Regions from separate parts of the Paenibacillus sp. FSL P2-0121 genome, predicted to be linked through region 2. Evidence: riboswitches for the same ligand, from Rfam matches in the RefSeq annotation. Region 2 holds a riboswitch; the other holds the start of a gene.
The links. A riboswitch is a leader RNA that binds a small molecule or an ion and turns the genes downstream of it on or off. The one in region 2 is predicted to bind cyclic di-AMP.
Positions count from the first base shown of each region.

Region 1 (16,075 bases), 1.7 Mb from region 2:
AATGCCAACGTGGAACGTAAGATATTAACGCAATTACACATCCAATTCGATGGTCCAAAGGAGGTATTCCATGAACATCAGCCAGCTGGAGACACTAATAACAATTTCCAAAACGATGAGCTTTCGCAAGGCCGGAGAACTGCTTAATCTGACCCAACCAGCGGTTTCAGCACAGATTAAGAGCCTTGAAGAAGAGTTCAAGACTCAGCTGGTTGACCGAAACCAGCCTGTTACATTAACGGATAGAGGGACTGTCTTTCTGGAGCATGCGGAACAAATAGTGAGGATTGTCGAGGAACTTAAGGAACGGCTTGCAGATCTTGATGAAAATCCCCAAGGTCATATAGTTTTAGGCACAACTACCTCAATCGCTATTCAAATTTTACCGCGTATTCTATCTTATTTTAAAGACCAGTTCCCCCATATCAAAACATCAATTTCCTCTATGTCCTCATCACAAATTTATCAGCATGTCGAAAACGGCATTGTTGATGTCGGCATCGGTTATTTAATTGGACGTAGCCCGGGCATGTCTACTTCCATTTTGTATTATGATACCTTCGAACTGGTGGTCTCTCCCAGACACCCTCTCGCTCAAGTGAAGACCGCTGGGATAGAAGCCTTAAGCAAAACCCCGCTGATTCTGCTCTCACCAGACACAGTGGGCCGTAAATTTGCGGATGAGGTTCTGAACAAACATGGCATTCAACCTCAGGTCATTATGGAGCTGACCAGCAGCGAGGAAGTGAAACGGATGGTCGAGCTCGATTTGGGCGCCGCCATTATTTCCAAGCAGTCAGTTACCGCTGAGGTTCGAGCCGGCACTCTCAAAATTGTGCCAATTATTGAGCTGGAGGTCACGCATCCTGTTGGTGTGATCACGAAATCAGGAAAATACGTAAACTCTGCTATGAGGCAGTTCCTAAGCGATCTTAAAGGCATGCCAGAAACCCAATTTATCGGGTCTGAATAAATCCCACCCACAAAGTGGAACCGATTACTTCTGGGCTGATTGCATAACCTTGTTTAAAGGAGATGTTCTTGATGAAATTTGATTTACACACCCATCATTTCCGCTGTGGCCATGCTGACGGAACGATTAGAGATTATATCGAAGCTGGGATTGCCGCTGGATTGGGCGTTATAGGTATTTCCGATCATACTCCCTATTTCGGAGATCCATCCGATCAGGCTTTTCCCAAAATCGCAATGGCTAAATCCGAATTTGCTAATTATGTAGATGATGTTCTCTCCCTCAAAAAAGAGTACGAAGGCGTTATCGACGTCCTGTTAGGCATCGAATCAGATTACTTCCCCGAACATGCTGAGATATACAGCAAGACATTATCCGCCTACCCTTTTGATTATGTGATTGGATCGGTACATAGTGTTGGTGGAGTCAGCATTTTTAACAAAGGGCGCTGGAAAAACCTTAGCAAAAATGAGAAGATCCGCGTGAAGTCTGAATATTACCGGTTGATTGCTGATTCCGCACGCAGTGGTATGTTCCAAATACTCGGGCATATTGATGCGATGAAGGGGAATTATCCTGCTTTTTCCGAAATTCCTGCACCTCAGCCGATTGACGATTGTCTGCGTGTAATTAGTGAATGTGACGTGGCCATCGAAATCAATACCTCAGGCGGAACTAAGCTGGTCGGCGGCTGGTATCCCTCTGAAGATATTCTGGAGCGGGCACTACATTTTGGCGTAGAGGTTAGTTTCGGTTCGGATGCACATAAGCCGTCCCGGGTCGCTGAGGATCGTGATGCGGTAGCTGCACAGCTCAAAGCAATAGGCTTTACACACTGGGTTTATTACAAGCAGCGCCAAAAAGTCAAAGTTTCTCTGTAATCAAGCCTAAACGCCTTCAACGTCCCTATAAGGACGGTAAGCGTTAAAGCGAGAAATTAAATAATGCACCAAGCGTTATTGGTTTAGGGGCAGGGTTCACCCTCCGTTAAACCAATCTCAGCTTGGTGCATTATTTTGTTTATTTACAGATTATCACAGCTAAAACCTTGTTGTTTCAGCGTACGTTTCGCATCTCCATATTCCGGGTTGATCTCATAAAAATGAGCAATCGTACTGGTCCAGTCTCTCTCCGTCATCCCCTGCTGCTGCAAGTATTCACGGTGGGTTTGATTATATGCCTCCAGGAGGCCTTGTACATCCGGATTGTATTGCTCCTCATGAAATATAGCTTCCAGCGGCAGCCGCGGCTTCTGAGAAACCTCCTCCGCTGGGTATCCCACGCAGAGACCGACGACAGGGAATACGTACTCCGGCAGCTTCAGCAGTTCAATCACACCCGCTGTGTTGCGGCGCACACCCCCAATAGGAATGATGCCCAGTCCCATGGATTCCGCCGCTGCAATCGCGTTAGACAATGAGATTCCCACATCTGTAGCTCCAACCAAAAGCGCATCCACATCTTTTACGGCTTCAAAAGACTTGCCTTCCAGCTCACTAGCTACTTTAGCTCTATAAAAATCCATGCAAAACACCAAAAAAACCGGTGCTGCCGCTACATGCTTCTGATTTCCGCACAAAACTGAAAGCTGCTGCTTACGCGCAGGATCTTTGATGGCGATTATCGATACCTGCTGTCCATGAACCCATGACGGTGCGGCTTGAGCCGATTCAATCATTGATTGTAGCTTCTCTGGCTCCACAGGCTGGTCTGAATATTGCCGGAAAGAACGATGATTTTTTAATGTTTGTACCACTTCATTCAAAATGTTACGCCTCCTTGGTCATTCCACTCCATAGTATGTTAATCATAAACGATCGGATTCGGTACTGCCAATCACTTACGCTACTCTTTTCAAACAAAAAAAATGGACCCGAATCATCGGGTCCCAAAGCAGTATATTTTTAAAAGGGGGTCATGTACTTAGTTTAACCGCACACTGTTAGAGTTTGATAACGGCATTATTTCATTTGTGTAACAATGTGAATACTTTCATTACATCGTCCAAGGAGCCGACTTTGGGCATCACCCGCTCCAGCTTCATACCGTTCTTGAGCATCACACGTTCCGATCTAATATTATCTCCTGTGCAGCGTCCTTCGATCCTTGTTATCCCAAGGGTATGAACACTATAGTTCAAAAACAAACCCACGGCCTCCGTCGCCAGCCCGCATCCCCACCATGCCGGGTCCAGCATATATCCTAAGGTAGCTGTGCCCTCACGGCGGTTCCAATTCTGCAAAGCCACTATACCGATCAACCGCTGCTGCCCCTTTAAATAGATCCCGGCATGCAGCGCACAAGGATCGAAGGCAAATAACATCCGGTTTACCAGCTTCTCCACCTGGGCAGATGCTGATCCAGGGCCGGAGCGTACTAGAATATGGCGCTGCACATCTGGATGGGAGAGCAGCTGCCGCAAAGCTAAAACATCCTCAGGCATGATCAGCCTCAGATCTACCGCTAAACCATGTTGTGTCTCTAACAACACTGCTCCATAGGTGCTCATCTTCTCTCCCCTTCCGTGCAGCTAAAATTCCAGCCTAATCAGCTCATGGACCGATGCAGCGTCAGAACCGTTAATTCTGGCCTACACAATAACCGAAAAGGCATGTATGTCTCTCCAAACCCTCTATTCACATACACAGGCATGGCTTTGTCTTCTGTATAATACAATCCATTTATGTATTTAAGAGATCCATAAGGTGTAAATGGCGCACCTATAAAGGGCAGGCGAATTTGTCCGCCATGACTGTGCCCGGAAAGCTGTAGATCAAATGAATAGGCCTGTGCGGTATCCGCATAATCCGGCTCATGCATCAAAAGGACGTTAAAGGTTCCTTCAGGAACACCAGTAATGGCTTTCGCTGGGTCGGGTTTACCGTGTAACAGATCATCCAGACCCGTAACCGCCATGACTGCCCCGCCTCTTTTTAGAAGGTAGGATTTATTCCTTAGCACCCGGAAGCCCGCAGACTCCAGCAGCTCGGTAACCAGCTGGGTATTCTTGTAATCATGATTGCCTAATATCGCAAATTTACCCAATGGCGCACTTAACGCTGCCAGCACCGGTACGGCTTCAACAAGATCCTCAGGATCGCTGTCCACAATGTCACCCGTGAAGCAAATAAGATCCGGTTCAGCTTTGCTTATATGTTTAGCGAGTCGGGTCAGATCCCTGGCATCCTTATTAAATCCGAGATGCGTATCACTGAAATGAACAAGCTTCATCCCTGAAAAAGCGGAAGGAAGCTCCTTAAAGCGCAAGTCCAGCTTAGTGACCTCAATCCAGTTCGGCTCCCCCTGCCATGCATATCCGCTTGTAAGCAATCCTGCGCCGATTACAGCAGCCGCACCCCGAGTCAGGAACTGCCGGCGGGTAATTGTTGACTCGCCACCAGAACGCCCCTTAGAGGTGTCCTTGTGGATCTTATCGCCATTCTTATTGGGAGAAGCCCCAGACGATTGTATCTTCATAGGGAGATTCTCCTTTCTTTACCTTTTCCCCGAAAAACAGATGGTCCAAATAATAACTTATATATTATTTCGGGCAGTTAGAACAATCCGGCATTCTTTCTCCGGAGTTTCGCTGTAAGCGCGTGCAATCCCTTTTTTTGCGATTTCTGATTTTTGAACTCGTCTCAGCATAAATGCTACTTCCAGCGTTTTTTCAAAAGGAAACGGTTCAAGCATTAACGTTGACTTATCCTGCCACTCCGCTGTGATAACACGACCTGACGTAAAACTGAAATCTTCAGTACCTGAGAACCCTTCACGCCACCATGGATGCTCCTCTGATTTCGGACACCCTGGCTCATTTAAGGCCAAATACAAGGACAGATCATCGCAGAATTCTAAAAGGCGGGCATCATAATACAGCTCATCTTCCCCAATAGGCTTGGAAGCTTCAAGTTCCCGATGGATACGTGCTCTGCGTTCCTCTTCATGTTCTTGATACAATGTAAGTTCTGGATAATCGAGTCCCGCAATCTTAATAAGCCGCTCAAAATGCAAGCTGCACAGCAACGCTCCGTACGGTGTGTGTTCCTCGATCTCATCTAATCCACGCTTATAAAAGGTCAACTTAGGCACTACAGGAAAATCAATAAAGGTGTAGGGTGCTTGCTCCGCATCATTCCAGAAAGGGGTCTCATCCAGATCAATCCAGCCCCTATCATGCTGTGCTACTGCCCACAGTACCTCTTCCCGGCGTCCTTCAGTTGGCACATGCTGCTCTTTGAACCCAATGGCCAGCTCTCCGGCAAGTTTCCCGTGATCATGCTGCTTAACCATTACAATTGCTCCATCTTGCTCCCGACAAATCACGATTATTCCTCCTTGTTCCACAGCTAACATTACGTTAACAATGGATATTATAGCATAAATTGGTCAATGTTCTGAACCTGCTCCAGCCCTGCAAGACTTTCCCGCCTCAAGCAGATAAGAGAGTCTTAACAACATAAAAAAAGCTACCCCCAGCGAATGGAATCCACTTTGAGGATAGCTCAATAGATAAACATTTGGCGGTACTATTAATTACACACCTAACCAACGTTTGAACATATGCTTCGTTGTTTGCTTGTTAATTTCTGCAATGGATGTCGTAAGAGGAATCCCCTTTGGACAAGCACGTACACAGTTCTGTGAGTTACCACAGCCATCGATCCCGCCATCCTCCATCAGAGCATCCAATCTTTCGTCAGCGTTCATTTCACCTGTAGGATGAGCATTGAACAGACGTACTTGAGAAATGGCTGCCGGTCCGATGAAATCCGTCTTTTCGTTGACATTCGGGCAAGCCTCCAAACATACGCCACAGGTCATACATTTGGATAATTCATAGGCCCACTGCCGTTTTTTCTCCGGCATCCGCGGTCCCGGTCCAAGATCGTACGTACCGTCAATCGGAATCCATGCTTTCACCCGTTTTAGCGCATTGAACATCCGGGTACGGTCAATGACTAAGTCACGCACCACCGGAAATGTCTTCATAGGCTCAATGCGTACAGGCTGCTCCAGATTGTCTATAAGTGCAGCGCAGGCTTGGCGGGGTTTGCCATTAATCACCATGGAGCAAGCTCCGCACACTTCTTCTAAACAGTTGGAATCCCAGCATACGGGAACTGTGCTGTCACCTTTGGCATTCACAGGGTTACGCTGAATTTCCATCAAAGCACTGATCACATTCATACCTGGACGATAAGGAAGTTCAAATTCCTCGACATACGATGAACTTTGTGGATCGTCCTGGCGGGTGATGATAAACTTTACGTTTTTGGGAGCTGCAGCTGTTTCCGCCATAATGGTTCCCTCCTAAAATTGCCTGATTTTATTTCATGAAGCTTGCCTCGCAAGCTATTCTGTTACTGGAAAGCATTAATCCTTCGAATAATCGCGTACCCGTGGAGGAATCAGCGAGACATCCACTTCGTCGTAGGAGATTTGTGGACCCTCTGCAGTCCAGGCTGCTTTTGTGGTCTTCAAGAACTCCTCATCATTACGATTCGGGAATTCCGGTTTGTAATGTGCACCACGGCTCTCATTCCGCATAAGCGCTCCAAGTGTCATCGCTTCGGACAGCTCCAGCATATTCCAGAGCTGGCGAGTGAAGGCCACACCTTGGTTATTCCAGCGCGATGCATCATTCATATTGATCTTGCGATAACGCTCCTTAAGCTCTTTGATTTTACCAATGGTCGCTTCCAGCTTCGGATTGTGCCGCACCACGGTCATATTAGCGGTCATCCATTCGCCCAGTTCCTTGTGGATCACATAAGCATTCTCTGTCCCTGACATTGCCAATAGAGACTCATATTTGTCCGTTTGCTTTTTGTGGAAGCTATCGAATACGGAAGAAGAGATATCCTGCGATGATTTCTTCAGACCTTTAATGTATTCAACAGCCTTTGGTCCTGCGACCATACCGCCGTAAATAGCAGATACCAGAGAGTTGGCGCCTAGACGGTTCGCTCCGTGATATTGATATTCACATTCTCCGGCTGCAAAAAGACCCGGAACGTTCGTCATTTGATTGTAATCAACCCACATGCCGCCCATAGAATAGTGCACAGCCGGGAAGATCTTCATTGGTATTTTACGGGGATCATCCCCCATGAATTTTTCGTAAATTTCAATAATCCCGCCAAGCTTCACGTCCAGCTCTTTCGGATCCTTGTGAGAGAGGTCCAAATACACCATGTTCTCGCCATTAATGCCCAGCCCTTGATCCACACACACATTAAAAATTTCACGTGTAGCAATATCGCGCGGCACCAAGTTACCGTAGGACGGATATTTTTCTTCGAGGAAATACCACGGTTTCCCGTCTTTATAAGTCCAGATACGGCCGCCCTCGCCACGTGCCGATTCCGACATCAGGCGGAGCTTGTCATCTCCCGGAATAGCCGTTGGGTGAATCTGGATAAATTCTCCGTTGGCATAATGTACGCCCTGTTGGTATACCGCACTTGCGGCTGTCCCTGTATTAATTACGGAGTTCGTTGTTTTGCCAAAAATAATACCCGGCCCGCCGCTTGCCAAAATAACAGCATCCGCAGGAAAAGTCTCAATCTCCATCGTCTTAAGATTCTGGGCACTGATGCCGCGGCATACACCTTCGTCGTCGATGATAGCTGAAAGGAACTCCCAGTTCTCGCGTTTAGTTACGAGACCTTCAGCTTCCCAGCGGCGCACCTGCTCATCCAACGCGTACAGCAGCTGTTGGCCTGTAGTCGCGCCGGCAAAAGCTGTACGGTGCCGCTTCGTTCCGCCGAAACGACGGAAGTCGAGCAGACCTTCCGGTGTGCGGTTGAACATAACGCCCATCCGGTCCATAAGGTGAATGATACCTGGCGCAGCTTCACACATCGCCTTAACCGGCGGCTGATTCGCCAAAAAGTCACCGCCATAGACGGTGTCGTCAAAATGCTCCCAAGGGGAGTCGCCCTCACCTTTGGTATTTACAGCGCCATTGATGCCGCCTTGCGCACATACGGAGTGTGATCTTTTTACAGGAACTAATGAGAATAAATGGACATGCGCACCAGCTTCCGCTGCCTTGATGGTAGCCATCAGGCCGGCCAGGCCGCCGCCCACGATAATGATATCGGATGTTGCCATGATAGTTCACTCCTTTTATCGAAAATATCAGAAAGGATTCTTAAATTAAATGAAGGTCTTTATGGACTGGGCAATGGTTGCTGCAGTTTGAAATTCACTGTCACGGAAAGTAACCAGCGAAATCAGGAACATGAAAGTTACTAATACAAATATGCCAAGACAGAGGTAAGAAGATACCCGCTGTGCACGTGGACCTACGGTGATTCCCCAGCTGATCAAGAAAGACCAGAGACCGTTCGAGAAGTGGAAGCATGCAGCAACGATACCGATAATATACAGTGTCAGCAGAAGTGGCTGAGTCACGATATCATGCATCAGACCGCCTAATTCTTCGTGCTCCACATTACCCACCGCCACCTGAACCCGTGTTTGGAACAAGTGCCAGACGATAAAGATGAAGGTAACAATACCTGTAATCCGTTGCAGGGTATAACGCCAGTTTCTTTCAATGTTGAAACGGTTCAAGTTCGGCTTGGATTGATACGCAATATAAAGTCCGTATACCCCATGGTACAGCAGAGGAAGCCATATACCGAACAATTCCAGGAAGAAAACGAGCGGCAGGCTGTTCAGCCATAACACGCTGTCAGTGAAACCGGAAGCGCCACCCTCTACAGCCGCAAAATTCGTCATCATGTGCTCAATGAAGAAGGCTCCAAGTGGGATAACGCCTAGCAAGGAATGAATCTTTCTGGAATAAAATCCTTTCATACAAAGTAACCCCTTTCCGATTAAAACAGCGTTTTCATTAATGGGTATTCACCGCCGGAACTACATTTGACACAGGATAACGTTGACAATCCAATGACATAATTCCTTAATTTACCGTTATCCTAGAGTTTACCGGACTTAGTTTTATTTTTCACAAAATGTGAATATCTTGTGTCACTTTTCATGTTACTCTTTTTTCGCTTATAAGGGAATTGCAATCTAATTATTAAACGTTATACAATAAACGCATAAGAATAGATTTTATATGATAATAATTCTCATTTAGCAAAACAACATTTTCCGACATAACCTGATTTTCCTTATGTAATAAGAACAGTTACTCTTACGGCTATGAATTTCATCACTACTGATCGTACATCGCATTAGGAGAGGAACTCAATTATGTTTGACGATTTAGATGTTTTTGCAGCAGTTGTGGAACATTCCAGCTTAAACCGGGCCTCACGCCAGCTCAATCTATCCCAGCCCGCCTTGTCTCGCAAAATTTCTAAACTCGAGGAACGTCTGGGGGTCGCACTGTTTAATCGTTATGGCAAACGACTGGAATTAACCGAGGTTGGGCGTCTCACTTATTCCTATGCGCTTGAACAACGGCAGCAGCGTTCCAAGTTTCTGGAAGCCCTTTCCAAATTTAAAGAGGGGGAGCCAAGGCTTGTCACCTTGGGGGCTAGTCTTACCTCACTGCAGACCACGCTTCCGCCGCTGGTAAACGCTTATATGGATAAATATCCGACCGCAGAGCTGAAGCTGATCACAGGCCGAACGCATGAGATCGTATCCTCAGTTAGTGAGGGAAAATCAGATGTAGGTCTGATCGCTTCCTCTATTCAAGAACCCGGGTTACGCTGCATTTCTCTGTTTGAGGATCAACTGCGACTGGTCGTCTCAGAGCAGCATCCTTTAAATTTATCTTCCAAGCTAACCATGGATAATCTATCCCGGCTGCCTATGATTCTCTTCTCAAAGGGGACCTGGTACCGGCGTCTGACGGACGATCTATTCCAGCGCTGCGGGATTGATCCCGATGTGCGCATGGAGATTGACTCCTTCGAAGCCATCGTACGGCTGCTTCCGACTGTCAAAGCGGCTGCGTTGCTGCCAAAGTCTTATCTGCGTCCAGAACTGCTGAACGGCGGCGGGCTGGTGTCCTTACATATCAAGGAGCTGGAGCAGACTCAACGGACCACCTGCCTGATCTACCGTGACGATGGAAGCATGAGCACGGCGGCTCGCAGTCTGGTGCAAGTTACCGAAGAGATGTTTCTGACAGAACGTGAGCGGTAAAGCCGGACCAAATGAATCAAGGGGCGCACCTAGTGATCTCCAAATGAGGTAATAAGTGAAGTACTTATAGCGTAATTAGGGAATTTCTCCCTGAAATTTAGAGATTTTTGTTCAGCAGACTTAAAATCAGGGAAAACTTCCCTAATTTTCGGCTGATTCAGTAACTAATAAAGGAATCCCACTGTTTATTAGGGAGGAATTCCCTGATGTCGTTCATTTAGAGCGAATAGCGGCTATTTTTAGGGAGGTTTTCCCTAATTAGTTCACACCCACTCTGTACATCGTACAAACAAAGAACGCATATCGCCCATATTCCACCGTCACAGATACCACAAATCATCTACTACAGCCGTACGAATATCACACCTAACAACTCGTCCACCGCACAAACCAATATATTAGAACACTACGCGTGGTCTATAGCCATATGGCATAGTGAAATCCATTACTTTTCCTACTCTTTACTCCATAAAAAAGAAGCTGCCCCCAAGTAGAATTCACTACTTTTGAGTCAGCTTCTTTTCCTATGATTCTTGGTTCACAACTTCACTCTCAAAACGGTCAATACTTTCATTAGGACCAATGAGTACCATAACATCGCCTTCACTTAAATAATCATGGGCAGTTGGAGCGACGATTATTCCGCTTTCCCTATTTAGGGCAACAATACTGCAGCCATATTTAGCTCTTGTATTTAAATCAGACAAGCTTCTGCCGTTCATGCAGGACGGTACGGTCAGCTCGACAATTTTATAATCCTTGGACAGTTCAATATAATCCAGCAAATTGGGCGTCACCAGCTGATGTGCCACACGAATCCCCATATCCCGCTCCGGAAAAATAACCCGATCAACCCCCAGCCGCGACAGTGCGCGGCCATGAAGGATAGAGATTGCCTTAGCCACCACTTGCTTGACTCCAATCTCCTTCAACAAAATGGCCGCCAGAATGCTTCTCTCCATATTGTCACCAATCGCAACAATCCCACAATCAAAGTTCCGTACACCAAGCGAGCGCATAATTCCCTCATCTGTAGCATCTGCTACTACCGTATGCGTCAGCTGATCGCTCATTTCCTCCACGCGTTCTTCATGGTGGTCAATGCCGAGCACCTCGTAGCCCATTTCCATCAGCTCAAGCGCCAGGCTTGAACCGAAGCGACCTAAGCCGATTACTACAAATTGCTGTGCTTTCATTTCTAATTAACTCCTATCCAATAATTATTTTACCTTCCGGATACTTATACAGTGGTTTACCCTGTTTGGGACCGAGTGCATACGCTAAGGTTAGTGGACCTAGCCGACCTGCAAACATCGTCAGACAGAGTAGAATCTTACCGATCGCTGACAGTTCCGGAGTTAGCCCCATAGTCAGTCCTACCGTAGCAAAGGCGGAGGTCGTCTCAAACAAGATTGCCAAGAAATTACTGTCTTCAGTTGTGGAGAGTATCATCGACACAGAGGCGATTAACAACAAAGCCAGCAGCGTGATCGTTAATGCCTTGTAGATGCGCTCTTGAGCCAGCCGATAACGGAACAACACAACATCTTCCCGTCCACGCAGCATAGCAATTACAGCACCAATCATCATTGTAAAGGTTGTTGTCTTGATCCCGCCGCCCGTTGAGCCCGGAGAAGCACCAATAAACATAAGAATCACTATAAAAAATTGTGTAGCCTGCCGAAGTCCAGCAATATCTACTGTGTTCGCGCCAGCCGTACGGGGAGACACGGATTGAAAGAAGGCCGATAATATTTTACCGCCGAAATTCAGTGAACCCAGGGTACGAGTGTTAGTAAACTCAAATATAAAAATAACCAAAGCTCCGATCAGAATCAGCCCTGTGCTGGTGGACAGGACAACTTTACTATGTAGAGACAGCCTGCGGGTTACCCGAAACTCCACCAGATCTGACATTACAATAAAACCAATCCCGCCGGAGACAATCAGAAACATCACAATAATATTCACAAGCGGATCATATACATAATCAGTTAAACTGCGAAAATCCCCAAAAATATCGAACCCCGCATTATTAAACATAGACACCGCATGAAATATGCCATAATAAATCGCTTTTCCCAACGGCATATCAAAAGCCCAGCGAATAGACAGCAGCACAGCGGCACAGCCTTCTATGACAAGAGAATATATGAGGACTCTCCGGATCAGTCGCACAATTCCTTCCATAGAGCCCTGATTCATGGCTTCCTGTAGGATTAGCCTGTCCCGCAAAGATATTTTACGCTTTAACACCAGTGAAAATAGAGTGGCCATGGTCATAAAACCTAAGCCGCCGATCTGGATCAGAATCATAATTACGGTTTTCCCAAAAATGGTGAACGAAATTCCGGTATCCAGCACAACAAGCCCTGTAACACAGGTTGCCGACGTTGAAGTAAATAATGCATCAATAAATTCCACGGAATTCCCGCTTGTGCTTGAGATGGGCAGCATAAGCAGCAGGGCCCCTATCAGAATGATCGATGCAAAACCAAGCACCAGTATCTGCGGCGGCGAGAGCTTCAGAAACTTAAATTCAGAAATCCTGCGAAACTGTGAAGCCACTTTGCTCACCTTCTTATCAAAAATTCCAACAAAAAAAGCACTGGAAAACCAATGCTGACTTGGTTCCTGCAGTAAATTAGCCTACGAGGTTAGCTGTCGGATTCGGACTGTGCAGGCTGCCCTATTCGTTCCCAGAACGAAATTCACCCCTGATGAAAGTGCCATTTATCGTGTACACTCCACTTTTCATCACTTCTTATGGTTCCCCCGTTTTCACCAGAAATTCGGCTACTATACAATTGCATACAAATTATATACGTTATTTAGTGAATTCACAAAGACACAATTAATGCTCATTCACATGAAAAAATGCGGTTTAAAGAGACTGCATCAAAAGGAGTGCCTTTTCTCATCACTTTTCCGTGTTTTCCCTGCAATTACACCGATTCTCATCATTCGTGCAGAAATGAACACGATAAAATTCATGGTATAAATTCACATGACTATTCTATACTATCTCTATTACCCATAAAAAGAACATATAATGTTTTTTGTAACCAACCAGGCACTAATACTATAATGGAACATAACATTGTCAGTACATAACAAGGAGGCGTTACATGAATCCCGTCGGCCAGCCCTTACAGCAACGTGCCCTCTCCAAGAGGCTCATCATCTCGGGCATTATCGGTCTTATTCTATTTATTATGTTTCAGATTTCCCCTTCACTGCTTAGTAGCCCTACAGGTGAAGATACCACCGTCATTAGCAAGGCAGAAGCCCGTGACCAAGCCATATTATTCGCAGAACAAAAGCTCAACTACACCGAAGCACCAAACGATCAATGGAATGCACTTTACCAGACGGACTCTTCCTTTTATGGTTATATGTCTCGCGAGAAGCTTGTGGAGGACTACACCAAGAAAAAATTGGATCAAAAATATCCTTTTGATGTCTTTCGGGCAACGCTTACTCCTTCAGCGGAGCAAGAGCCGCAAATCATCGTTGACCTCAATATGTATACCGGTAAGATTGTCGCTTTCTCAAAGGCTGCAAAAGTTGTCTCCGATGAGGGGCCAGGCATTGCTTCCGTTGGTGCAAAAGAGGACAAGGGAGCTGACCTCACTCTAGCGCAGAAGGAGAATCTTGCTCGTCCTTGGCTTCAGGAATGGGAAGTAAATCCTGCCAAACTACAAATTGAATCGAATACAGGAAGCCATGGGCTAGTATATACGGATAGTACTGTTCAGGTCGGCGAATCCTTATTGCACTATTATTTTGATTTCAGTGGAGAGCAGGTATCCAGCTTTAATGCCGGATTCACTGCACCAGCTTGGCATACCTCCTACGTACAAGGACAGACCTCTTTAGCGGAAAAGCTAACATTATTCGGTTACGGTATACCCACACTGATTTTAGGAATTCTGGCACTCGTCTACAGTATTCTTAGAAGAGAGCATACTTCCTTTAAACGTGGAGTATTCCTAAGCTCAGCCTATTTTGTAATCATGATGATCAGCACCTATAATATGCTGCCTGAATCTACGGGTGAAGGGCTAGAAGCACAGATTACCTCTGTCATTATGTTTATCATTTATGCTTTGTACAGCCTGCTGATGTCCTCCTTGCTCTACTTCTCTTTAGTGGGCGGCAATGGCTTATGGCGAAAAGAGGAAGGCATGAACCCTTGGCCCCGCGCCAAAGAGCCCGGCTATGGACAATATGTGTTGGACAGTATCCGGGCTGGTTACATCTGGGCTTTCGTTCTGCTAGGGGTGCAGACGGTTATGTTCATCATATTATCGTTTACCTTGCACAATTGGTCTACTACAGACGCCACCCAATCTCCTTATAACATGAGATATGCTTGGCTTCTGCCTATCGTCGCATGGCTCGCTGGTTTATCTGAGGAAGCCATTTATCGCTTTTTCGGAATTCCTATGCTGAAAAAGGTGTTCCGGAACACTTTTGTCGCTTGCTTGATCACCACGTTGGTTTGGGCGTTTGGCCATACGTTATATCCGATCTATCCCATCAGCTCCCGTCCCATTGAGCTGACCGTAATCGGGCTGCTGTTCAGTTATATTTTCCTTCGTTACGGATTTATTGCTGTCATGTTCAGCCACGTCGTGTTTGACAGCATCCTGATGGGCGCTACGCTGATCTTTATGAAGGAGAGCGTAAATGTAGGCGCGGGTATCTTCGCGATTATTATGCCGTTCATAGTCGCTTACATCGTCTATCGATTTAATCCACCACAGAAACCTAAGCCGGTGGAGCCTTCTTCTTTGATTTAAACTAATGTGAAGACGTAATAAAATTAAAAAAGGGCATCAAAGCAGCTTTAGTCGCTGCTTTGATACCCTTTTTCTTTTGTCACCATTGCTATGAGGTTGGCTCTTCATCCTTGAGCGCATCAAGAATTTGTTTTGCCAGCTTTTCTCCAATAGAAAGTGTACGGAAATCATCCACGGAGGCTTCTTTAATTTTCTTAAGCGATCCGAAATGCTTTAGCAGCGCTTTACGGCGCTTCTCACCTATACCAGGTATAGAGTCCAGCTTGGAGGTAACCATGGACTTCCCGCGCTGTTCACGGTGGAAGGTGATCGCGAACCTATGGACCTCATCCTGAATCCGCTGCAAAAGGTAAAATTCCTGACTGTCCCGGGCTAGCGCGACAGGCTCTGGCGGATCTCCAACCAAAAGCTGAGCCGTCTTATGCTTATCATCCTTAACAAGGCCGCAGACCGGAATGAATAATCCCAGCTCATTCTCCAGAATATCAATAGCAGAGGAGATTTGCCCTTTCCCTCCATCGACCACGATAAGATCCGGTATCGGAAGATTCTCCTTCAATACCCGCTCATATCGCCGCCGAATGACCTCGCGCATCGTTCCATAATCATCCGCACCCACCACCGTACGAACCTTATATTTACGGTACTCTTTTCGTGCAGGCTTGCCATCAATGAAGACAACCATCGCTGAGACCGGATTAGTCCCCTGAATGTTCGAGTTATCGAACGCCTCAATACGGCTCAAGCGCTCAAGCCCCAAGCTCTCGCCTAAGCTGATCGCTGCTCCAGAGGTACGCTCTTCATCCCGTTCAATCAGCCGGAATTTCTCGTCGATAGCCACTCTTGCATTTTGGCAAGCCATGCCAACCATCTGCTTCTTAAGACCGCGTTGTGGCACAAGCACCTTAATGCCCAGCCACTCCTGCAGAATGGAGGCACCACCAGCGGCATCCACGATCCCTGCTGCCGCAGCTTCCTCCGCCGCCGTCGCACGTGCCTCAGCCTCTTCAGCCGATTCAGGAGTATCTTCACCCTGTTGTAAATCCGCTTCTGCTGGAGCAGCTATGGCGATCTCGGGTTTAGTCTCTTTATTAGCCAGAGACTCCTCATCGAGCACATCCGGCAGCAGGATCTCCTGCGGCAAAGCGGGATTATCACTATA
Region 1 is NZ_CP150245.1:5,863,020-5,879,094, forward strand. It holds gene MKY54_RS25830 (LysR family transcriptional regulator) at 71-973, shown strand; gene MKY54_RS25835 (histidinol-phosphatase) at 1,045-1,854, shown strand; gene MKY54_RS25840 (NADPH-dependent oxidoreductase) at 1,998-2,729, opposite strand; gene MKY54_RS25845 (GNAT family N-acetyltransferase) at 2,940-3,482, opposite strand; gene MKY54_RS25850 (metallophosphoesterase) at 3,521-4,450, opposite strand; gene MKY54_RS25855 (DUF3891 family protein) at 4,508-5,299, opposite strand; gene sdhB (succinate dehydrogenase iron-sulfur subunit) at 5,510-6,274, opposite strand; gene sdhA (succinate dehydrogenase flavoprotein subunit) at 6,350-8,092, opposite strand; gene MKY54_RS25870 (succinate dehydrogenase cytochrome b558 subunit) at 8,138-8,803, opposite strand; gene MKY54_RS25875 (LysR family transcriptional regulator) at 9,206-10,108, shown strand; gene MKY54_RS25880 (TrkA family potassium uptake protein) at 10,633-11,304, opposite strand; gene MKY54_RS25885 (TrkH family potassium uptake protein) at 11,318-12,676, opposite strand; cyclic di-AMP (ydaO/yuaA leader) riboswitch at 12,741-12,916, opposite strand; gene MKY54_RS25890 (CPBP family intramembrane glutamic endopeptidase) at 13,237-14,913, shown strand; gene uvrC (excinuclease ABC subunit UvrC) at 15,002-16,075, opposite strand, start outside.
Region 1: another riboswitch for cyclic di-AMP. It lies ahead of MKY54_RS25885 (TrkH family potassium uptake protein); the one in region 2 lies ahead of MKY54_RS02670 (hypothetical protein).

Region 2 (16,075 bases):
TTGCAATAAAAGTCCCATAAGTGCATTGCTGACTCTCAACGCGCCTAGCGTATTCACATTATAAATCTCCGCCATGCCCTCATCATCCATATCCACCAGCATCGTAGCATCATCTGCGGAATGAATAATTCCGGCATTATTAATAAGAATATCAACATGCCCAGTTCTGCTGGCGATAGCCCTTGCTGCCTGCTTTACACTGTCCTTACTACCAATATCGAGTGGAATAAGTTCCAGCTGTTCCGGATACTCCTCTTTAAGCGCTTTCAATTCATCTGTATCTCTCATGTATTGTCCAGCAAATACTGAGAACTGTTTCTCTAAAAGAGAGTGCACAAGAGACAATCCGAGACCCCGATCAGCTCCAGTCACACATGCAACTCTGTTCATTCTTATCAACACTCCTACCTAGTAAGGATTATTGAAGCAAGTTGTCTTCCTTTCACCTTAGCATGCCGTCCTCTTTTTTTCAACGCACTAAAATGAGGGTTTAGTCATCCTTGGATTAGCTGCTCCAGAATCCTTTTTGTTTTAAATTTAATATATGTTACAATCATGATTACAGGTTGTTAACAACACAATGGTTAGTAAAATAACGATCCCAGGAGGGTGATATCTATGTCTATTCAACAACTTCATACATTGGAAGATCTTGAGCAGTATGTGGCTAAACCTGGCAAGAAGCTGCTGTTCAAACACAGCACTACCTGCCCGATTAGCGCCAAAGCTAATGAAGAATTCCAGGCTTATCTAAAGGATGCGGATACTGCAGCAGCAGTAGTTCTAGTCATCGAGGATCGTCCAGTTTCCAATCAAATTGCCGAGGATTTCGGGATTAAGCATGAATCTCCACAGCTCTTCCTGCTTGAGGATAATGAGGTCCGCTGGAACACTTCCCACTGGAAGATCACAAGAGATGCTATCAAAGAGGCTGTGAACCAATGAGCCAGCAAGTGATTGTTTATTCAACAGCAGGCTGCAGCGACTGTAATCTGGTCAAACAATATCTTACGGAGCAAGGTATCCCTTTTGAAGTAAGAGATGTTATGACTAGCACCGTCTATCAAGAGGAAGTCGAAAAGCTTGGTTTCATGGGTGTTCCTGTTACTGTAGCAGGGGATCACGCCACCAAAGGATTCAATCTTCCCGAGCTGAAAGCACTTCTCGAAGCTGCTCAGTAATTCATCCGTTTAATTATTTAGCACTTGATATATGCTTACAAAAAAGGGGATTCCAGCAGCCACTCGGCAAGGAATCCCTTTTTTTCATTGTTCTAAAGCTTAGGGTTCCTCACGCATAAGATTTGCCACGACCAGTACATCTACATTTCTGGCCGAACGCAAAATCTGTTTAGTGACATCCCCGCGTAGCCATTTGCGCACCCATGAGCGTTGGGACTGGCCGATAATAATCTGTGTGCTCTGTAAGGCTTGAGACCTTTCAAGCAGCAAGGAAGACACTCGTGCCGGGAGCACGTTAGGAATCATCTTAAACGTTCCACCCAGTCGTTCCGTCAATTCTTTCAAATCATTAATTCGTTTATCGTAAGAAGGCCCGCTCTGCTTATATTCCTGTACGTACGTAACATACCAGCAAGCTTTTAGACGATAGGCAATCCTAAAACCGCGCCGAATCAGACGTTCCGCATGATCTCCTAAGGTGATGCACACATAGATCACTTCCTGCCGCCGCCAAGGTCCCCGCAGCGACCCGACACGTTCCCAGGCCTCCAGACGTTCATCCACATCATCAGCAATTTCCCGCAGCGCCAGTTCACGGAGGGCGATTAGATTGCCGATTTTGAAAAAAGCCCCCAGCGCCTGATCCACTTTGGTCATCGCATATATTTTTCCATCCTTCATCCGCTCTTGCAGTGTTTTGGGGGATACATCGATAAGTTCAACTTCGTCGGCCCGTTGCAGAATGCTGTCCGGGAAAGTCTCTCTAACTCTAACTCCGGTAATTTGTTCTACTGCATCATTCAAGCTTTCTAAATGCTGAACATTCACAGTGGAGATTACAGAGATCCCCGCATCCAATAACTCCATAACATCCATATACCGCTTCTTATGCTTGCTGCCCGGCATATTGGTATGTGCCAGTTCATCTACCAGTACGACCTCCGGATTACGCTTAATAATAGCTGCCGTATCCATTTCCTCAAGGACAGCCCCCCGATAGTCAATGCTCAGTCGCGGAAGGATCTCCAGCTCACCGATCTGTTCAAGCGTTTCTTTACGTCCATGCGTTTCTAGTAGTCCAATAACAACATCGATCCCTCTCTTTAAGAGATCATTTCCTTCTCGCAGCATCTTATAAGTCTTGCCCACCCCGGGAGCAGCACCAATGTACACTTTAAATGTGCCCCCACGAATCGCATCGATTTTATCCTTTACTTCCTGAGTGCTTAATCTGTGATAAGCATCAGCTTTCCGCTCATTTCGGCTCTGCCGGGTAGGAAGAACACGTTCTCCCTCACGCTCAGCACGATCAGCCACGAAAAACACATCTACTCCGCGGATTTGCTTTAACAATGAGTTAGCAATCGAACCCTTCCACAGCTCCTGCCACGCCGTTTGCTTAGAGTGACCCATAACGATACGGGTAATATTATGCTGGATAGCGTATTTCACTAGAAGTCCCGGAATCTCCCTCTTCGAGCGAAAAGAAATCTCCTCCATCGAGGCCCCAATCTTCTCAGTCAGCTTCCATAGGGATCGCTTGAAGGTTGCTGCTTCCTTAGAGGGCGTCAGGCCCTGCTTCCAGAAGGATACCACCGCCAGATCTCCGTTTAACCGTTTAGCGATTTGCTGCCCACGGCGGATATGAATCGAGCCATTCCAATAATACTGTGCGGACACCAACACTTTTTCGGCAATCCCCGAAGCCCCCAGCAATCCTTGCTCCTCCCGATGCTTCTCCAGCGAACCATTAACATCCTCCGCAACCATTCTCAGCGCCAGCTCCCGCAGCTTGCTTAGATTCCCTTTGTTAAAAAGCGAAGTCCGCTGCTTCTTGCCCAAATGTCCTTCGGACAAACGTTGAAGTATCTTTTCCGGAGTCACATCAATTAGAACGATATCATCTGCAAGGGTGAGCACTTCCGCAGGCAAGGAATATTCCACCTCAATCCCCGTCCACTTCCGCGCAAGATCTGCTGCGCCCTCCAGCTCGTATACGTTTACAGTTGTGATGACACTAATTCCACAGCCCAATAAATATTTGATATCCTCCAGCCTAGTTGATCTCTCCGCACCCTCGCGATTATGATGAGCCAATCCATCGGTCAGTACAACCTCTGGATTACGTGCCACAATGGCCTCCACGTCCAGATCCTTCTTCTCGATCTCCTTCTGAAACCAATGAATACTTGGAATCCGTTCCAAGTCACCCAGCTGATCCCTTGTTTCTGGACTCTGGTTGGTTGAAACCGCACAGATTACAACATCGATGCCCTGTGCTTTCAGCGCCTGACCCTCACGCAGCATCTGATAGGTCTTGCCTGATCCACTGACCGGACCTATATAGATCTTCAGGCGTCCACGATGCAGCTCATAAATAGAGAGCAGCAGTTCCTCCGGCGTCTTCCTCCGATATGTTCCCATCAAGACCACTCCTTAATAACCCGTTCATCCATTCACTCTTCTATGCCAGAAAGCAAGATATCCCTGACCCAGTTTGAACAATCGGGCAGGGATATTAGCTATATTTATTTGTTCGTTAATTTCTGCAGCTCCATGTTCAGCTTCAGAACATTTATCCGCTTTTCACCAAACAGTCCTAGATCGCGACCTTCGGTCTGCTTATTCACTAGCTCTTCCAGCTGCGTAGCTGGAATCCCGGTCAAATTACTGATCCGGGGAATCTGCACGATTGCTGACGCAGGAGTGATATGCGGATCAAGACCTGAACCTGAGTTGGTTACTAAATCAACCGGCAGCTTGTTTACAGGCACATCCGGATTATCCAGCTGCCACTGTGTAATGGAATCCTTCGTCCGCTGCAGCATATCCAGGTTGGATGGGCCGTAGTTATTGGAGCCTGAAGCTTCCGCTTTATAATCAATGCTGGATACACGGCCATGGAATAATGCCGGGTCCGTAAAGCTTTGCCCGATGAGTTCTGAGCCCACAACTACTCCAGCGTCATTCTTCAGCTGACTGCCGTTTGCTTGCGATGGCATCAGAACTTGAGCAATCGCTGTAGTAGTCAGAGGATAAATCACTCCGCAAAGAACAACAAACACTAGACATAGCCGTAATATAATAAAGAAATTAGCACCCTTCGATGATGACAACTGTTCTTCAGCGTCCGCAATCGATTTTCTGTTATTCACGATGCTTTCACCCTTTCAATGATTAGTCAATCCGTTGTTATATCCATACACTTACGAGCAAATCAATAAGTTTGATGCCCGCAAAAGGAACGACTACTCCACCTAAACCATAGATAAAAATATTACGTCCCAGCAGCTTCGTAGAACTCATCGCTTTATACGAGACACCTTTCATAGCCAATGGGATCAGCAGCGGAATAATAATCGCATTAAATATTAATGCAGATATAATTGCCGAGCTAGGTGAACCCAATCCCATGACATTCAGGGCTTCCATTTCAGGAATAGCGAGCATGAACATTGCCGGAATAATTGCGAAGTATTTAGCGATATCATTCGCAATACTGAACGTTGTCAACGCGCCCCGCGTCATCAGTAGCTGTTTACCAATAGCTACAACCTCAATGATCTTCGAGGGATCGGAGTCCAGATCAACCATGTTTGCTGCTTCCTTAGCGGCTGTAGTCCCACTGTTCATCGCTAAGCCCACATCAGCTTGGGCAAGGGCAGGTGCGTCATTCGTACCATCACCAGTCATTGCCACCAGCTTGCCTTCGTTCTGCTCACGGCGGATAACCGCTATTTTATCCTCAGGTGTACTCTCTGCAATAAAATCATCTACCCCTGCTTCACGGGCAATAGTAGCTGCGGTCAGCGGATTGTCCCCTGTACACATGATAGTCTTGATTCCCATTTTTCGCAGCTCATCAAACCGCTCTTTCATCCCTGGCTTAACCGTATCCTTTAAGTAAATAAGTCCATAAATCCGGTTGTCTACCGCAACAGCAAGCGGGGTCCCCCCCATCCGAGCGATAGCATCGGAATTACTGTCGAGGTTCGCGGGAATGACTCCGCCCTTCGACTGTACCCATTTCTTCACGGAATCGACTGCCCCTTTACGAACAGATCGTCCATCAAGTAGATCTATACCACTCATCCGGGTCTCAGCCTTAAACTCTACGAACTCTCCGCCTTCAGCAAGTTTGCTGTCATAGCTGCGCTCCAGCTTCTTAGCCAGCTCAATAACCGAACGTCCTTCCGGAGTCTCATCCTTTAGCGAACTAATAGCTGCCCAAGCCGTAAGCTCAGCTTCCGTTTCATCTCCAACAGGCACAAAATCACTCGCCATCCGGTTTCCGAAAGTAATCGTACCTGTCTTATCTAGAATCATTGTATTAATGTCGCCGGCAGCTTCAACGGCCTTCCCTGACATAGCAAGGACATTAAACTGTGTGACGCGGTCCATCCCTGCTATCCCGATAGCGGAGAGCAGTCCCCCGATTGTGGTCGGGATCAGACAGACCAGCAAGGCGATCATAACAGGAATATCTAGATCAACGCCCAGATAAGTCGCAATTGGCCGCAAGGTCACTACTACAATCAGGAAAATCAACGTCAGACTGATCAAGAGTGTATTTAGTGCAATTTCATTGGGTGTCTTTTGACGTTTCGCCCCTTCAACGAGGGAGATCATCCGATCCAGGAATGACTCACCGGGATCACTGGTAATTTTGACTTTAATCTCATCACTGACTACCCGGGTGCCGCCTGTGACTGAGCCAAAATCTCCGCCGGCTTCCTTAATAACAGGTGCAGATTCACCTGTAATTGCAGATTCATCTACGGAGGCCAGCCCTTCAATTACTTCACCATCGCCAGGGATAAGTTCTCCCTGACTGACGATGACAATATCTCCTTTACGAAGCTCGGAAGAAGAAACGGTCTTCACAGACCCTCCAACGAGTTTGTTAGCTGTGATATCCTGTTTCGTTTTCTTGAGTGAATCCGCCTGGGCTTTCCCGCGGCCTTCAGCCAGCGCTTCAGCGAAGTTGGCAAACAGCACTGTGAATAGCAGAATGAACAACACTGTGATATTGAAGCCTACCGATTTCTCTGCATTAAAATATCCGGGGGCCAGTACCATAAGCAATACAATAATCGTACCGATTTCGACTACGAACATGACCGGATTTTTAATTAACGTCACCGGGTTAAGCTTAATAAAGCTATCCTTTACAGCGCTTAGGAGTATGGGTCCCGTCAGCAGCTTTTTTCTTTTTACAGTACTCATCTTGTTCTCCCTCTTCCTACCGTAAGGTCAAATATTCTGCAATCGGGCCGAGCACAATGACTGGCAGAAACGTCAGAGCCCCGATAATTACAACGGTACCAATCAGAATTCCGGTGAACAGACCATTGTCTGTGCGGAATGTGCCAATCGTCTCAGGAACTGGCTTCTTCTGGATCAGTGAGCCTGCAACTGCCAGCATCGCGATTATAGAGACATAACGGCCAAGCAGCATTACGATCCCGGTTGTAACATTCCAAAAGGTGGTGTTGTCCGCAAGCCCTTCAAATCCTGAACCATTGTTCGCGGCAGAAGAGACATATTCATATAACACTTGGCTAAGTCCATGGAATCCGGGATTCGTGATGGCACCGTTGCCCAAGTCCGTTAAGAACGCACCTGCTGTTGGTACAAGGATAATGAACGGATGCACAAGGATAGCAATCGCAATTAGCTTCATCTCCTTGGCTTCTATCTTTCGCCCGAGAAACTCTGGTGTTCTGCCAACCATTAGTCCACATAAGAAGACACCCATGATGGCATACATCAGCATATTGATTAGTCCGACACCTTTTCCCCCGAAGACGTTGTTGAGCATCATTAGGGCCAGAGGGGTAATGCCACCCAGCGGTGTCAGCGTATCATGCATATTGTTAACACTACCTGTCGTAGCTGCCGTTGTTACCGAAGTGAACAGCGAAGATTGCGGGATACCAAAACGCACCTCTTTACCTTCCATGCTGCCTTGCGAAGACTCGATCCCCAGCGCATTGATAGCTGGATTGCCTTTGGTTTCCGCATAATAATTCAATCCCAGCAGTAGTACGAACAAGGTCATCATTGCTGTGAAAATCACCCAGCCCTGACGTTTGTTCTTAGCGAACAATCCGTACATATATGGCAGAGAGGCTGGCAGCATCCACATAGAGAGAATCTCCAGAACGTTCGTAAGTGGATTAGGGTTCTCAAAAGGATGCGCTGAATTGGCTCCGAAGAAGCCGCCACCATTCGTACCTAAGTGTTTAATTGATTCCAAAGAAGCGACTGGACCGATAGCGATTTGTTGCGTCTGCCCTTCGAGTGTAGTGACCTCAAGCGATGGCTTGAGCGTTTGTGGCACATGCAATCCTACCAGCACCAATGAAACTAGCAGAGCTAATGGAATGAATACACGAATATGTGCTTTTACGAAGTCCTCGAAAAAGTTCCCGACTGATTTCTGTCCTGTAATCCCTCTGACAAAAGCAACCGCAACAGAAAATCCGCTCGCTGCAGACGTGAACATCATCATCGTGATGACTGCCATTTGTGAAAAATACGATAGTCCCGTCTCCCCGCTATAATGCTGCAGGTTCGTATTGGTCATAAAGCTGATCACCGTATTGAATGAAAGCGTCTGTTCCATATCGGCAATTCCATTCGGGTTCAGCGGCAATCCCCGCTGTAATCTTAGAAAAATATAACTGAAAGCAACCAGTACGATATTAGTTAAAACAAAGCTGAGTGCATACTTCTTCCAGGACATTCCGTCCCGTTTTTTCAGGCCGATCAGCTTATAAATACCTTTCTCTGTGCCTGCAAACCAGCGATCCGTACGATTCGGTTCGTTAGAAAATACATGATATAAATACGTTCCCATCGGCTTGACCAGCAAGATGAGAATTACAATTACGACGACTATTTGCAAAATGCCCATGAATGCCCCTCCTTAAAATTTCTCAGGATGAATCAACGCGTAAACCAGATATATAAACAACAGTAGGGTAACAGCGATTACTAGAATCACAGCTTATCCCTCCCCGTATCCTCAACTACACCTGCGCACCAGCGCATAAAGCCATAAAATAACCCGTAAATTACAGCTAACGAAGCCACCATATACAGATCCATCATATCTTCCGCACTCCTTCCATTATCCTTGATGAGGTGATCTATCGATTAGAAAATCAGCATCACCACTATGGGAATAGATTACATAGCTCGCACCAAGTCTTTTATAGACCAATCTAGGATTTATTGAACTTGTAATCACAAAAATCGGCTGTGTCGTCCAGGTACGGCACATCTGAATATAGCGGCAGCAAAGCGGAAAGCTGCTCTCAAACAGATATACCCTGCCTACCGGGAACGATGGGCGAAACCAAGTGCTCTGATGGCGGGTATCCACTAGAATAACCTGCTCAATCCCGAGCTCCTCAAGTAAAGCTTTCTCAGCCACATTGTTGGTTAATCCCGCCATCTTAATACCCCTGAACTTCAGAAGTTTAATGAAATGTTCTCCCGCCTTTGTAGGCGCACATACAAGCACATATTCATTCTGATCCGTCATCTTTTTTTCTCCTCCTGCTCATTTACAACAAGGAGGCAACGAAAATCTCCGAAAGGATGTTGACCTATCGTCATTTTCGGGCACAACCTAAAGCTCGGTTGTGTCACGTCATTAGACGCTGCCTTACAAATACCGCTAATGATGAATTTAGCGACCTCTTAGGGGAGGCCTCCATAAATGCTTTGCTTCTAAGAGCACAGCAAAAAGCCACAAAGGATCTCCTCTGTGGCTCGCTAGCGGTCACATTGCACTCATCCTCTCTCCATACGCTTACGAGGTTAGCTGTCGGATTCGGGCGGTGAGAGTCGCCCTACCTGTATAGATGCGAGCTCACTCACACCCTCTACAGGATTCACCCCATAATCGGCTTCCGACTCTCACATCGGCTGCCGATTGTTGGTTCCCCCGCTTTCCTTACCGGAAATTAAGCGGATCAAATATTCGATTGTCGTTGAAACAGGAGTAATCATACTCTTATGCACGAAGACTTGTAAAACCTGAATGATGCCAAAATAATGCAAATTAAAAACTATTTTCCCATTAGATAGCGCTTACTTGATATCTAATCTCTCTATATCTCTTGTTTACTCGAGTTTGGAGCGTTTAATCGCTATCTATAACCCATGTGATTTTATTCACCTTTTTAGAGCGAAAATACTGCAAATTCCCATTATAGGTAGAAACGCAAGAAGCTGAGGCTGAGCGAGAAAGAGGCGCGATAACACGCCATAAATACCTATTTACCTCGTTTTTCAGTCGTAGTCGGCAGGATATGGTTAAAATTGCTCTAAAAGAACATTTTCCGTTTTTTACAGAAAATCTTGAAAAGAGTATGATTCGGGTTGAATCTAATTCATGAAAAACAATCAACGCTGAGTTCCTGCATTCGCAGGGAACGGGGGAACCATCAGGCCACCTGGCCTACTTGGGGTGAATCCAAAGGAGACTGCATAAGTCTCAATAGGTAGGGCGACTCTCACCGTCCGAATCCGACAGCTAACCTCGTAAGCGTAAAGAGAGAGACCCTTGATCCGCCACGCTTTGGCCCAGGTATATCTGCCTGTAATCCAAAACCGCAGCAGAGGTCCTCCTCTTGCTGCGGTTTTTGCGTTACCTGAGCTTATTAGGTGATAGCACGCTGGATGGGGTGAATGTTTTGAAGCACTATTATTTAGGGATACATCAAGGGCTGCTTGAGCCGATAAGTCTAAATTACGTTTGTTTCGGGGCCTTGTGGTTCGAAGAACATAATCACAGGTACATTGTAGGCTATGCATTTGGCCAGAACCAGATCCAAGCCCTTCGCCAGTTCAGCACACCTTCTTCTTGTAAAGACTGTTTAGACTCTAAGATTGTATATGAGATATATAAAAAAATTCGAGAACAACAGCAGCAGCAGGATTGGTCATCACACCAAAAACTCCCGTGGTTTACAGCCTTCAAGGAGCCTTGGAAAGATGTAAGCGCCGGTTGGTATGTCTTGAGATCCCGCAGCACCTTTCCCTTACATCTATCTGTTATACGGAAAGAGAAGTTCCGACTATGGCTAGAGCATACCGCAGTCTGTGAGAATAAAATGGAAATGCTCGCTTGTGTAGAAAAGGCTAGTGTCACTCATCATGTAGACTTAAAGCTTTTGGAAATCTAAGGAGGAACCCTACTATGGACCAGCGCAGACTATCCCGCATTGAAGTATTTGTATTGGATGAACCCGAGCCTATCCACTATGGAATGGAAGGGGCTGAAGGCTGCCGTTATGGTATTCTAAAACTCACCTGTAAGGGAGGTTGCAGCTGGGGGGCTTGTCTGATCTCTGCCAACACCAAAAATTTCGATCTCATTAAATGGAGTTCTTTTTTACGGGCTATCTGTCATTGCCGTCTTGAGGAAGCGCTGGATAAGGTCCGCCGCGAAGGTTCAGATTGGGAGCAGGTTAAGCTTGAGCTAGTTCAGGGTGCTTTGCAGGATTTAAAGGCCAAGCTCCAGGGTAAATCCTTGGCAGGGCATATTCAGCAAGGGCGTCTGTACAGTGTTGCAGCAGGGGGGAGCAATTCCAGAAGTGAACGGCTCTACTACAAACCTTCCAAAGCTTTATCCAGTACCTCCCAGCAGAAACACAGTTGCCCGGAACCAGACACCGCTGATCTCATCAATAAATCAATCTCTTACTTTTCTATATTATAGATTCAAGCAAATCTCTCATTCTGAAAGGATCGTGTTTCACCATGCCTGACCCCTTACCTCCCGAGTCCACCTACAGTACTAAATTTGCAGAGTGTGTCCAAAAGTATACTAATGAAGTCTACGTACTTAGTTCCATGTTGTTAGAACAATCTAATGAGGCGGACAAGGTTACTATACGCACCTTCACAGAGCTTCATAAAATATATCGTCAGGATGAATTCGATCCTCAGTTATTCTCTATCCACGCTTACCGCACTTGTATTCGCCAGTGTGCTGATTCTTTTGCCCGGCGCTCGCTTCTATCGGCTAAGGCATTACCTTGGGAGGAACAGCTTGTGAAGGTATTGTGGTACGGCTTAAAGCTGCCTCTTTCTCAAATAAGCATTATTCTGCAAAAAAGTGTTCCTGCATTGAAAGCACAGCTTAGAGCTGTACGGGAGCAGATGACCGCCCAAGCGGATGTACTAACGAGCGCAAATCTTTCTATAATTTAGTCTCTGACTAGAATTCAAACGATCTTTGAGCGCATGAAGCATCTAACGGACTCAGGAGCCTTTAATTGAAGCTTTTCCACAAATATGGCCGGCGTTCGGACTCCAGTAAAAATCTCGAGCGATGAACGTCTTGGATCGTCTTAAAGCAAGCCCTAATCATCTTCCACCAAGGCTTACGGACCCAGATGACGTTACTTACACGTTTATCGCCTTTTGAGCATAGTATCGGACTCCAGTGCAACTATTTGGTTAAAAGAGCTACTAATTCACCATTTTTCATGCCAATAGCGACTATAGTGTCCGATATCTTGCTAAATCTCGATGATTGTTGCATTTAAGTGCTGCTGGGTCCGTTAGCTATATCAGCTCGTATACAAAGAGATTGCCAACTCAAAAACGGGGATATCCCAACAACCATAAATGGTTGTTAGGATACCCCCGAAAATTCAGTTCCTACTATTACACTTTACTCTTACGCGCCTTACCGTACATCCACAATCCTGCCAACATCCCCACTATAGCAACACCAGTCAATACGCCTTGAACGAAATCCATAAAAGTGGAGCCATCCGGAAGCATTCTACTAACCGTAGCCAGCGATACCGAACTCATTAAAAGCATAATGGTATATTGTTCGCTTGTAGACATCATTAGCACTCCTTAAAAGTTATATGAGGTCTTCTTAGATCTTGTAAGCTTTCATTGCTTTTCTGATTTCTTTAATACTTGGGCGTTTGCCGTACATCAGTACGCCGGTACGATAGATCTTGGCTGCCAGCCATCCGAAGATGAAGGTAGTCACAAGCAGGATCAGCAGCGATACAATGACTTGCCAGATCGCCACCTCGCCGACACCAATTCGGAGCAGCATCGTCAATGGTGAGGTGAAAGGCACATAACTCGCTATCTTAACCACTAGAGTATCTGCATTGGAGATACTGAACAGTGGAACATAGAACGCTACGAAGCCTAACATCATGATTGGCATTACCGCCTGACCGAGATCCTCCGTACGGCTGACAATCGAACCTACAGCCGCATACATCAAGGCATAGAGGAAGTAACCTAATACGTACAAGACAAATCCATAGAGCAGCAAGTTAATATTGAGCTGGCCTAAATCGAGATCAAAATCAGCCAATACAGTCGCATTATGCGGGAGCGTCAAATTGACGACGATCGCTGCGACAAAGATCCCAATTTGCAATATTCCTACTAGGAAAACACCGATAACTTTACCGAACATTTGCGCTAAAGGTGAGGCACTTGTAATCAGAATCTCCATAATCCGCGAGCTTTTCTCAGAAGTTATCTCTGCGGCAATCATGTTGCCTGTCATCATAATGGACATAAAGAACAACATAAGCATGGCATATACGATAATGTAGTTAATGGCTGGAGTGTCCTCCTGAGAGCTTTCACTGCCACCGCCTGCGTTAAGCTGTTGTGTAGTAATCTGCACAGGCGTTGACATTGCAGCAATCTGTTCAGAGGTCAGCTTGTCGCCAACGATGAATTGTGTGTTTGCTTGCTGAAGTGCATTTTGGAGATAAACTTGCACATCTCCGTTTAGTTCCCCATCATTACTATGATAAGTAACGGGTGGAAGCCCTTCACCAGTAGGTTCCGCAAAAGTAACATAACCTTCTACGGTCTCTTCATCTAATGCTTTCTTTAACTCGGCATCCTCCGCAGAAGCATATTGTACTATCTTAGCCTGTGGCATGCCCTCTGGCGCAGTATAAGCCTTCAACAATTCTGCAACCTGATTTCCCTCTTCAGCAATCACAGCAATTTGAGTAACTTCACTTTTGGCCGAATCACCCTTAAACTGATCGATGATATAGGGAAGATTCATCCCTATGCTGAGCAATAATACTAGAATCAAAGTAGTAATCATAAATGATTTCGTTCTAACTTTATTTTTAAAGGTAAAGCCGATAATTGTCCCCATCTTATTCATTAGATTCACCCACCGCTCTGATAAAGATTTGGTTTAACGTAGGTTCCTTGATTTCAAAATGCTCCACTTCACCCTGTGCTATCGCCTGCTGTAAAATACGCTGTGCTGCACCGATCTCACTGATCGATAACAGATACCCACGCTCCAGCCGTTTAACTGCTGTAACACCTGCGATGGACTCCAGACCTTTTACCTCATTAGCTGTACGCAGCAATACTTCTTCCCGCGGGTAGCCATTCTTGATCGTGCGGATATCCCCTTGAACGACCGTATTGGATCGATCGAGAATCGTAATGTTACGGCATAGCTCTTCCACATGCTCCATCCGGTGCGTAGAGAAGAGGATACTTGTTCCCGAATCACGTAATTCTTTGACCGTATCTTTCAGCAGCTCCACGTTTACTGGATCCAGCCCGCTGAAAGCTTCATCTAGAATCAGAATCTGCGGCTTATGAACGACAGCGGCGATAAAGCCCATTTTTTGCTGATTTCCTTTGGAAAGCTCTTCTATTTTTTTATTGTAATAATCCGGAACCTCGAATCGATCCAGCCAATAGCGCAAGCTCTTATCTGCATCACTAGCTGACATCCCACGCAGGCGGGCCAAGTAAACGATTTGATCGCTGATCTTCACCTTAGGATATAGTCCACGTTCTTCGGGCAGATAACCCATAAGTTGCTGCAGTTCACTGTTGAAAGGTTTTCCGTTATACAAAATCTTGCCCTCATCAGGGTAGATTAGGCCGAGCACCATACGCATCGTGGTTGTTTTCCCCGCGCCGTTCGCCCCCAGTAATCCGTAAATTTCCCCTTTACCTACGGTTAGGTTAATTCCGTTTACTGCGGTTTTTTCTCCATATTGCTTAACTACACTTTCCAGCTTTAAGGCTTCCATTTCTCTAGTCCCCTCTCTTGTGGTCAATTAGAATAGGACGATGACCCTGTGTCCATAAACTTAATATTTCGTCCAGCTCCAAACTGCGGCTCTTGATAACCTTTACGCCCAAGTCATGAATGCGTTTCTCGTTTTCAGAAAATTGTTCTATGATAAAAGAAGCTACACCCGGTGTATCCATGGTAAAGTGCAAGCTTCCTGGCAACTCAGCCGATAACTCCGCAAGCTCCTCTTCATCCGCAGCATTCACCCAAACCTCGGTCCAAGCACCGAACAGACTGTCTTTTTCAGCCATACCCAGCAGTTCTCCCCGATGCATAAGGACGATATAATCCGCCAGCCGTCGCACCTCATCCACAATGTGTGTGGAGATGATAATCGTTGCGTTGTGCTCATCCATATATTTACGAAGTGTCTCGATCATAATCTTCCAGGCAAAAGGATCAAGACCCGATGAAGGTTCATCCAATAGCAGCAGACTTGGCCGTGCCGCAAGTGCTACAGCAATTTCGAATTTCCGGCGCTCCCCTTTAGACATCTTCGAAAGTCTCATACGATACGGAACCTCAAAGCGATCCATCAGCTCGTGAAAATACTGATCGTCCCAATTTGGATACCAATACTTCCGAAATCGAGCTGCCTCCTCTGCATTCCAGTGGTTCTCCTCAGTAATTGACGTTTCAGGAACATAGGCAATGGTCTGACGAAGCTCCAGAGACAACCCGCTATCATACCTGTTCTCGAACCAATATATCTCGCCTTCCTCTGGATTAGTCAGCTGCATCAGCAGATTCAGCAGCGTACTTTTGCCAGATCCATTCTGACCTACCAAAGCTGTAATATATCCTTTAGGCAGATTCAGGGTCAGTGGCCCTATCGTCTTGTTTCGCCGCCGTTTAAGTACATTCCGCAATTCTATAGCCATCTGTACCATATGAGTAAGCGCCCCCTCTCAATCCTTTTCTCTATACTTGCGTTCTATAATCTCCATAAAAATCTGTTCAATTTCATCCTTGCTGCAATGTACCGATCGGCCGATATCCACTGCACTCTCAAGTGCTTTGCCAACCGTTTCACGTTTATATTCTTCCATGGCTCCGTCACCTACATGGGATACAAAGGTACCCGTTCCTTGTCGCGTTCGCAGCAAACCTTCGTTCTCCAGATCCTGATATACCCGCCGCACGGTAATTACACTGCATTTCAGATCTCCTGCGAACTCACGAATCGAGGGCAGCAGCGTACCTTCTGTAATGACTCCGCTAATGATTAATGATCTAAGCTGAGTCTCTATTTGATGATAGAGGGGCTCTGCACTATTTTCGTTGATTTGTACCGGTATCCACATTATTTACACCTCGCCTTCCACTCTAGCGTGCTAGAGCGCAGTCCTTGCCATTTCCGATTTTTTATATGAGATTGCGACTTTTCAGCCGATGTATAGTCCATTTAGAGAATAACTGCACAGATATTGTTCCCAGCAGAAGTGACCCCCACATGATCGGAGATAACAGCCCCCACTCCTTCGAATAGGAGATACTGTATAAGAACAAACTGCCTCCGCCCAGTGTAACTAAGAACGATGTTGCCCACGATAAAACTACGATAAGCAATGTTAGCCATAGATAAGCTTTGCCGCTAAAAAGATATTCAATAAAAATATATAGACCTGAGACCATGAATCCGAAGCCGAGCCAAGTAATCGCAAAAGCTATATACGAAGGAACCGCCAGTTCTGCCCGGAAATTCTCTCCTAACAAGTAAATAATAACGAAGAATAACGTACCATTTAGAGTAAAGGAGCCC
Region 2 is NZ_CP150245.1:597,443-613,517, reverse strand. It holds gene MKY54_RS02710 (SDR family NAD(P)-dependent oxidoreductase) at 1-390, opposite strand, end outside; gene ytxJ (bacillithiol system redox-active protein YtxJ) at 619-945, shown strand; gene MKY54_RS02700 (glutaredoxin family protein) at 942-1,181, shown strand; gene MKY54_RS02695 (histidine kinase) at 1,281-3,605, opposite strand; gene kdpC (potassium-transporting ATPase subunit KdpC) at 3,710-4,318, opposite strand; gene kdpB (potassium-transporting ATPase subunit KdpB) at 4,374-6,407, opposite strand; gene kdpA (potassium-transporting ATPase subunit KdpA) at 6,424-8,100, opposite strand; gene MKY54_RS02675 (hypothetical protein) at 8,317-8,733, opposite strand; cyclic di-AMP (ydaO/yuaA leader) riboswitch at 8,985-9,174, opposite strand; cyclic di-AMP (ydaO/yuaA leader) riboswitch at 9,594-9,758, shown strand; gene MKY54_RS02670 (hypothetical protein) at 9,827-10,381, shown strand; gene MKY54_RS02665 (hypothetical protein) at 10,396-10,917, shown strand; gene MKY54_RS02660 (hypothetical protein) at 11,052-11,411, shown strand; gene MKY54_RS02655 (hypothetical protein) at 11,871-12,059, opposite strand; gene MKY54_RS02650 (ABC transporter permease) at 12,094-13,374, opposite strand; gene MKY54_RS02645 (ATP-binding cassette domain-containing protein) at 13,367-14,269, opposite strand; gene MKY54_RS02640 (ABC transporter ATP-binding protein) at 14,274-15,203, opposite strand; gene MKY54_RS02635 (GntR family transcriptional regulator) at 15,222-15,617, opposite strand; gene MKY54_RS02630 (hypothetical protein) at 15,679-16,075, opposite strand, start outside.